DNA from 2 places in the Halobacillus sp. ABH2_015 genome. Region 2 is predicted to be linked to the other one. Evidence: a T-box and tRNA genes for the amino acid it is inferred to sense, from the RefSeq annotation. Region 2 holds a T-box; the other holds one or more tRNA genes.

Region 1 (4,200 bases), 150 kb from region 2:
AATAGCCCGTTCACTACCAAACTGATTGTTTAAATTATCAGCAAGTTCTTGAGCACCTTCCCAATTAATATCTGCCACAACGATATGCGATCCTTCATATGCTAGACGATAACAAGTAGAACTACCTATACCACCTGCTCCACCAGTAACAAAACTGATATGACGTGAAAAATCGGCTTCTGCAGGTGCCAAACTCAGTTTATATAACTCTAGCGGCCAATATTCTACAGCAAAAGCCTCTTCTTCTTTCAGGGATACAAAGTTTCCTAGAATCGTCGCCCCTTTCATGACTGAAATAGCCCGATGGTATAAGGATTCACTTACTTTTGCAGCTTTAATGTCTTTTCCAGTATTGATCATTCCAATACCAGGAATAAGTATGACTCTAGGTACAGGTTCAAACATCGTCTCATTTCCTGATTGGTTTTTTTCAAAATAGGACTTATATTCTTCTCTAAAAAACTCGACACCGTTCTTGATGCTCTCAATCAATTCGTGGGTATCCTCTTTTTGAGGATTCCAACTCACAAATAATGGAGCCCTTTTCGTGTGTACTAAGTGATCAGGACAGGCAGCTCCAACTTGTGAAAGGTCGTGAGCGTTTTTACTGTTAACAAATTTCAAAACCTCTTCAGAATCATTATTGGTAACAATCATTTTGTTTTCAGTACTGACGAGTCCACGAATCACAGGAAGTACTTCAGCTAATGTATTCCTACGTTCTTTTTCTGTAAGGGATGTGTGTTGGGCCCCCCCGAAAATTTCTTGATTCTCGGACTGTTCTTGTATATATTTTTCAGCTTCTTGTATGACAGAAATGGTTTGATTGTAACTTTCTTCAGAAGTTTCCCCCCAAGTTACCAATCCGTGCTTCTCCATAATGACTAATTCCGCTTTCGGATTGTTCTTGACGCTCTCTGCAATCAACTTAGAGAGATCGAACCCAGGACGGATATAGGGTACCCAAACAAACCTGTCTCCGTAGATTTTTTCGGCTATATCCTTCCCATTATCTGCACAAGCAATACTGATGATGGCATCAGGATGAGTGTGATCTACATGTTTGAATGGTAAGAAAGCATGCAGGAGAGTTTCAATAGAAGAACGCGGGTGACTTGAATCAATCATACAATGACTTAAATACTGGACCATTTCCTCGTCCGTCATATGGTCTTCCGCTAAAAGCCGACGTATGTCATCCATTTTTAATGCAGTAAAATTAGTAGAGTCCATCGTAGCTAAGTCAGAACCACTACCCTTGACCCACATGACCTCTACATCTTCGCCACGGAAATTCTTTTCAAAAGTCTTAGTTGAGGTATTGCCGCCTCCCCAATTTGCAATCGATCGATCTGTTCCTAGAAGGTTAGAACGATAAACCAAACTTGATAAACCGCTTTCAAAATTCACATTATGAGTGTCCCACAAATTTCCAACCAAAGTAAAACCTCCATTTATTTGTTTGTTTTACCTTAACATACTTTTGTTTTCTTTTGAATAATTTTGTTATTGTTTGTTTTTGAACATATCAAATATGAAACCAACATAGATAGGATATACAATAAATATAGCAAAGCTTGTAGAAGAAGTTCTCTATACTAAAAAATCTAATAATACCTTAATACAAAAAAAGACCAATCCTTTATACTACAAAGGATTGGTCTTTTTTGTTTAGCGTCCCAGGAGAGATTCGAACTCCCGACCCACAGCTTAGAAGGCTGTTGCTCTATCCAGCTGAGCTACTGGGACAAATAAATATGTATGGAGCGGGTGAAGGGAATCGAACCCTCATCATCAGCTTGGAAGGCTGAGGTTTTACCACTAAACTACACCCGCATATGTAAATGTGTTTCAGCCGCGTTTATCTTTCGCAGCATGCCCCTTCCTCTGAAAGCTTCTTAAGGAAGTAAAGTCCGTCGGGGCAACTCGCAGTGGATTCGGCAGAAGTTCAGCTCGTGGCAGAGGTTTTACTACTAAACTACACTCGCATGTAAAGCTATGTATGTGTGTTTCAAAAGATATTTTTTAACGTCCTTTTGAAGCGGACAAGAATTATTATATTAGGGATTCGCTTATATGTCAACAGATTGCAGCAAAGAATTTTAATTCTTTGCTGCTACTGCTGTTTCCATGTAGAGACCGTCAATTTTCTGCCCGTTCACATGGTAATACTGCAGGCGGACGTGATCGAGATCCTCCCACTCCAGAATGGCGTAGGTCGGTTCTTCGCGGTCACGTGGAAGTCTTGCGCTTCCCGGATTGATGAAGAGGGCGTCCTTCACCTTTTCCGCTCCTGCAATATGTGAATGTCCGAAGCAGGCGATCTGGGCTCCAGCTTCTTCCGCTCTGTAGGATAAGGGCATCAGGGTGGATTTCACTTGAAACAAATGCCCGTGCGTGACGAGGAATGTGATGTCTCCGACAGTGAAAACCTGATCGTTTTCCATTTCGGGTTCGAAGTCACAGTTTCCTTTGGCATAATGAAAGCCTTCCAGCTCCTTCGATCCGTAGGAGAGCTCGGAGTCGCCACAGTGGATCATAGCAGCCACGTCACTGTGACGTTCTTTCATTTCCATTACTTCGTCGGTTAGTCCGTGTGTGTCACTGATGATGAGTACTTTCGGCATCCTTCATCCCCACTTTCAGGATTGAGTTTTCAGCCAGTCTTCGATCTGCACGATGGCATGATGACGGTGGCTGATGGCGTTCTTTTCGTCGGACGTGTGCTCAGCCATCGTCCGGCTGGAGCCTTCTGGGATGAACACAGGATCATATCCGAACCCCTGCTCTCCCTGCGGCTCCCCGGCAATTCGGCCTTCACACGTTCCACGCTTCGTAAACGTCGCTTCTCCCGGTCGTGCGACGGCTACGGCACAGACGAAACGGGCGGTCCGTTCTTCTTCGGACACTCCGTTCAGCTCGTTCAGCAGTTTAGCTGTATTTTTTTCGTCATCTTTTTCTATTCCTGCATAGCGGGCGGAATAAACCCCCGGCTCTCCGTTCAGGGCATCGACCTCTAAACCGGAGTCATCGGCTACAACAGGAATGTTCAAAGCGTTCATCATCGCTTCTGCTTTAATGACGGCATTCTCCTCAAACGTTGTACCGGTTTCTTCAATATCGATGGAAGGGTCATGATCGAGAAGGGAAACGACGGAGATGCCGTATTTGGAAAACATCTCGCGGAACTCTTTGATCTTCCCTTCGTTCTTTGTGGCGATTAAGAGCTCCTTCATGCTTTGGCGGCTCCGGCTTTCGCCCGAATCACGTCTGCCCACTCTCCGATCGCTTCTTCCTGAAGCTTGATCAGCTCCTGGACACCTTCGTCTGCAAGAGAAAGCATTTTCTGAAGCTGCTGCATCGAGAAGGTTGCTTCTTCTCCTGTTCCCTGAAGCTCTACGAATTCGCCTTTGCCGGTCATGATGACGTTCATGTCTACTTCAGCACGGCTGTCTTCTTCGTAGCAGAGGTCGAGAACTTCTTTGCCGTCCGGCAGTACCCCGACGGAAATCGCCGTCAAGTAATCGGTGATCGGCAGCTCTTTGATGGATTTTTTGTTCACAAGCTTTCCTAGAGCAAGCACGACAGCTACAAAGGCACCTGTAATGGAAGCGGTCCGCGTGCCACCATCGGCCTGGATGACGTCACAGTCGACCCAGATGGTACGTTCTCCGATTTTATCAAGATCGACGACCGCGCGTAGAGAGCGGCCGATCAGGCGTTGGATTTCCATCGTCCGGCCGGATACTTTCCCTTTGGAAGATTCACGGATGTTGCGTGATTCCGTGGCTCTTGGAAGCATGGCGTATTCAGCTGTAATCCAGCCTTTGCCCTGACCACGTAAAAAAGGAGGCACTCGGTCCTCAATGCTGGCATTACAGATCACTTTTGTATCTCCAAAGCTGATGAGTACAGATCCCTCCGGGTGTTTCACATAATCGGTTTCTATTGTAACGGTTCTTAATTCATTGACTTCGCGTTGATCATTTCGCATCAATGATGACCTCCTTTTTCTTCATCATTATCCTTGCCCATCTTAACACAAATTACATACGTGCGGGTAGTTATTCATGAACGTAAAAAGCGCTTCAAAAGTGATTCACTTCTGAAGCGCCGGGTTTTACATTTCTTCAGCACCGCTGATGTCGGTTCTTGAAACAGGTTCGGCGAGCGGCTCACCCGCTTCATTGATGACCTGCT
Region 2 (4,200 bases):
AGTGATCCGCACTCGTGATGGTTGTTTCTGATCCAAGGAAACGATGACCGAATGTCCGGCGGTCTGTATGAACGTTCTCAATCTGGAAAGGAATCACCTGCTCCCCGAATAAAGCCACCATCCAGCGGATCGGGCGGGCAAAACGGAGGTCACGGGCTCCCCAGCGCATATTCTTTGGAAAATTCAGAGAAAGAAAAACCTCTCCAAACTGCTCAAGCAGAGCGGCTGTTTCCTTTCCTTCAATGAACTTACGCACGTGCACATATTCTGTACCCTTGATTTCCTTGAAGTAAATATCATCAACGTCTCTGCCCTGCCCTTTCGTAAATCCAATGGCAGCCTTCGACCAGTTCCCTTCTTCATCCAAGGCAATCTTTTTAGCAGGGCCTTTCGCCTCTTCCTCGACGTCCGGCTGCTTATCAGCAACTTCTGTGATTTGGACAGCCAGTCTTCTCGGTGTGGCAAAGCCGTGAATATCACCAAAAGGAATCCGGTTATCTGTCAGCCACTTCTCTGTCTTATCTTTCAACTGGGCAAGAGCATCATTAATAAAACGGGCAGGAAGCTCCTCCAGGCCGAGCTCAAATAATACAGTCTTACTCATCTGCTCCACCTTCTTTCTTCAACATTGGGAATCCGAGGCGTTCCCTTTCTTCTACATAGGTTTTCGCAATTTTACGGGCAAGGTTCCGGACCCGTGAAATGTACCCCGTCCTCTCTGTGACACTGATGACGCCCTTAGCGTCCAGGAGATTGAACGTATGCGAACACTTCAGCACGTAATCATACGCCGGGAACACGAGTCCCTCTTCCATGATGCGTTCCGCTTCTTTCTCATAGGTCCCAAACAAATCAAAGAGCATCTTTTCATCAGACGCTTCGAACGTATAAACGGAATGTTCGTATTCCGGCTGTGTGAAGATATCTCCAACTGTCACGCCATTGGTCCACTCCAGTTCAAATACGTTTTCCTTATCCTGGATATAGGACGCCAGACGCTCAAGTCCGTACGTGATTTCCGCTGAAACCGGCTTCGCTTCCAATCCACCGATCTGCTGGAAGTACGTGAATTGAGTGATTTCCATACCGTCCAACCATACTTCCCATCCAAGGCCGGCGGCTCCAAGTGTCGGGTTTTCCCAGTTATCTTCAACGAAGCGGATATCATGCTTCAACGGATCGATGCCAAGGGCACGCAGGGATTCTAAATACAGCTCCTGGATGTTATCCGGGGATGGTTTCATGATGACCTGGAACTGATGATGCTGGTACAAACGGTTTGGGTTCTGGCCATAGCGTCCATCAGCCGGACGACGGGACGGTTCTACATAAGCTACGTTCCAAGGTTCCGGACCAAGGCTTCGAAGCAGTGTCATCGGAGACATCGTTCCTGCCCCTTTTTCCGTATCATAAGCCTGCATGAGCAGACACCCCTGGCTGGACCAGTGATTCTGCAGGGTTAAAATCATATCTTGAATATTCAAGTCTTTTCCTCCTCCTAATAGTGAGCGGATAAAGAAAATCCCGCCCCTATGCCTGAATCAGACATAGGGACGGGATTTCCGCGGTTCCACCCTAATTGCTCTTCTATGTAGAAAAGCCACTTTAAAAAACTGCTCCAGAGCGCCTTCACTGAATGGTTCCCGCCTGACTTTCACCGGCTCAGGCTCGCTTGTGGAGAACGGGGTTCAGCTACTCCTCTCTTTCACTGCAGTACGTATATTTGATATTAGAATCATACTCTAGTTGCAAGGATGCTGTCAAACCTCACTCAGAAAATAAATCAAGCTGCTTCAAAAACTTTTTGGATTTGATAAAATATCCGCCGTAACGGTCATAGTATTCATCCATCAGCTGACGGAGCAGCTTTTTATTTTCTTCCTTCATGGTAATCTGTCCGAGTCGTTTTACATCAATATGTAAAAATAAACGCAGCAGCTTTGGAAGCGGATCCGGCAGGCCGTAGGCTCCGGGATCGATATGCTTGCAGCGGTAGCAGAGAAGACCGCCTTCGGACATGGAAAAGGAATACGGACCTTCTGTACTGCCGCAGTTCAGGCAGTGATCAACCACCGGCGCAAATCCGGCCTTTTTAAAAAGCTTCAATTCATACATCATAGTGAGGATGTTCGGATCTTTATCTTCATTCATCCACACCATCGTCTGCAGAAGCTGTTCAAAAAGAAAAGGATCCGGTTGTTTTTCTTCTATGAGCTTGTCGGTCAGCTCTGCAATGTAGGAAGCATAGGCTGTTTTGACAATATCCTCGCGGATGGAACGGAGGGAGGATAACATTTCCCCCTGGCTCATAGATCCAAGTCCGGATCCTGACTGTATGAGATACATTCCGTGAATAAACGGCTGGGATACAGATGCCATCCGGCTCTTCGGCTTCTTAGCGCCTCTGGCCATGACACCTATTTTCCCTTTCTCCCTTGTCATCATCGTGACTATCTTATGTGTTTCCCCATAATTATTAGTACGGATCACAAGGCCTTCCACTTTGTCCATCAAGTGTATCACCTGCTCCGTTTACGAATTTTGGTCATTCGTTGTCAGGGGATCAGGGGAGGAAGCAAATGGTTCCTGAGACTGTTGTTGATCCTGCGACTCAAATTCTTTCATCATCAAGTAAGTTTCCACACTTCCCGTCTGCCTGAAAACGTTCCATGAAAGGTTGTCGAGCACAAGAAACACCGCCTTTCTTTTATTCGCTGATACCATTTACATTCTTATCTTGCTTTCCCCGGCCTGATCTATAAGGCTTAATTTTTTCCAACCTTTAGTATTCGTCGTCCCTGTAACCGAAATCGCTGAGTTGAATCTGCTTGTTCCGCCAGTCTTTCTGTACTTTCACCCACAGTTCAAGATACACTTTACTGCCGAGCAGGGATTCAATATCCTTACGGGCTCTCTTGCCGACTTCCTTCAGCATGCTGCCCTGCTTCCCAATAATGATCCCTTTTTGAGATTTACGTTCCACGATGATCGCCGCCTGGATATAAACGCCGGGAGCATCTTCCCTGGGCTTTATCCCTTCGATGACTACAGCAATCGAGTGCGGAATTTCCTCCCGCGTCAGGTGAAGCACCTTTTCACGGATAAATTCACTGATGACAAACCGCTCCGGGTGATCGGTAATCTGGTCTTCCGGATAAAACTGCGGACCTTCCGGCAGATGGCTTTTTAAAACCCCGAGCAGATGGTTGACGTTGTTACCTTCGAGAGCGGAGATCGGTATGATTTCTTCAAAATCATACATGTCCTTGTACTGCTCAATCAACGGCAGCAGCTTGTCCGGGTGCACCCGGTCGATTTTGTTAATGATCAGGAAGACAGGCTGGTTCACGCGTTGGAGACGATCGATAATGAACTGATCCCCGCGCCCGTATCCTTCTTCTGCATTGATCATAAACAGGACGGCATCCACTTCATTGAGCGTATTTTCAGCTGTGTTCACCATAAAATCGCCGAGTTTGTGCTTTGGTTTATGAATACCAGGGGTGTCGATAAAGACCATCTGGGATTCTTCATCGGTGTAGACACCCTGGATTTTGTTTCTCGTTGTCTGGGGCTTATCACTCATGATGGCAATTTTCTCACCAATTACGCGGTTCATGAACGTGGATTTACCAACGTTCGGACGGCCCACAATCGTAATGAAGCCTGATTTGAAATTCTCTGTCATACATGTTCCTCCAATAAAATCTAACCTTTAGGTTCTTCTATATTCTATTATAACATCCCGTAAGGTCTACCGTTACATGAATAAAGCAAGGAGCTTCGGCCCGAACAGGAAAACACCTACGACCACAGATCCACCGGCAGCCGTAAGTACGGCACCTGCCGCCACGTCCTTGACAGCTCCCACGGCCGGGTGACGGTCCGGATGCAGGTGGTCCAGCAGTTTTTCAATAGCGGAATTAACCATCTCTAATGTCAGGACCAGAGCGATTGTCACCGTAAGAACAGCCCATTCCACCAAGGATAACCGCAGGATTCCGCCTGCTGTTAAGGCCAGAATGGCAGCCGCGGTATGAATGCGGAAATTTCGCTCCGATGTCCAGACCAGTTTGATGCCTCTCCATGCATAGGCAAATCCTATTCCTTTTTTCTTAGGATCGCTGGAGCCCGAATTCACGGAGAATGTCCTCCTGGCGGGTGAACATCTTCTTTTCATCCTCTTCATTCAGATGATCA

What was found. The T-box of region 2 lies ahead of glyQ (glycine--tRNA ligase subunit alpha). A T-box ahead of a tRNA ligase gene usually reads a tRNA of that ligase, here a tRNA-Gly.
Region 1: it has a tRNA-Gly gene. The T-box ahead of glyQ (glycine--tRNA ligase subunit alpha) is inferred to sense a tRNA for this amino acid. The anticodon was not compared.

The regions. Positions count from the first base shown of each region.
Region 1 covers NZ_JBSWUG010000002.1:2,352,615-2,356,814, forward strand. Annotated here, with positions in the region: gene ACXAD6_RS12520 (bifunctional aldolase/short-chain dehydrogenase) at 1-1,440, opposite strand, end outside; tRNA gene ACXAD6_RS12525 (tRNA-Arg) at 1,676-1,749, opposite strand; tRNA gene ACXAD6_RS12530 (tRNA-Gly) at 1,763-1,836, opposite strand; gene ACXAD6_RS12535 (metallophosphoesterase) at 2,103-2,627, opposite strand; gene ACXAD6_RS12540 (XTP/dITP diphosphatase) at 2,643-3,236, opposite strand; gene rph (ribonuclease PH) at 3,233-3,994, opposite strand; gene ACXAD6_RS12550 (GerMN domain-containing protein) at 4,121-4,200, opposite strand, start outside.
Region 2 covers NZ_JBSWUG010000002.1:2,199,962-2,204,161, forward strand. Annotated here, with positions in the region: gene glyS (glycine--tRNA ligase subunit beta) at 1-604, opposite strand, end outside; gene glyQ (glycine--tRNA ligase subunit alpha) at 597-1,484, opposite strand; T-box leader at 1,547-1,718, opposite strand; gene recO (DNA repair protein RecO) at 1,768-2,514, opposite strand; gene ACXAD6_RS11740 (YqzL family protein) at 2,533-2,688, opposite strand; gene era (GTPase Era) at 2,783-3,688, opposite strand; gene ACXAD6_RS11750 (diacylglycerol kinase) at 3,761-4,141, opposite strand; gene ybeY (rRNA maturation RNase YbeY) at 4,116-4,200, opposite strand, start outside.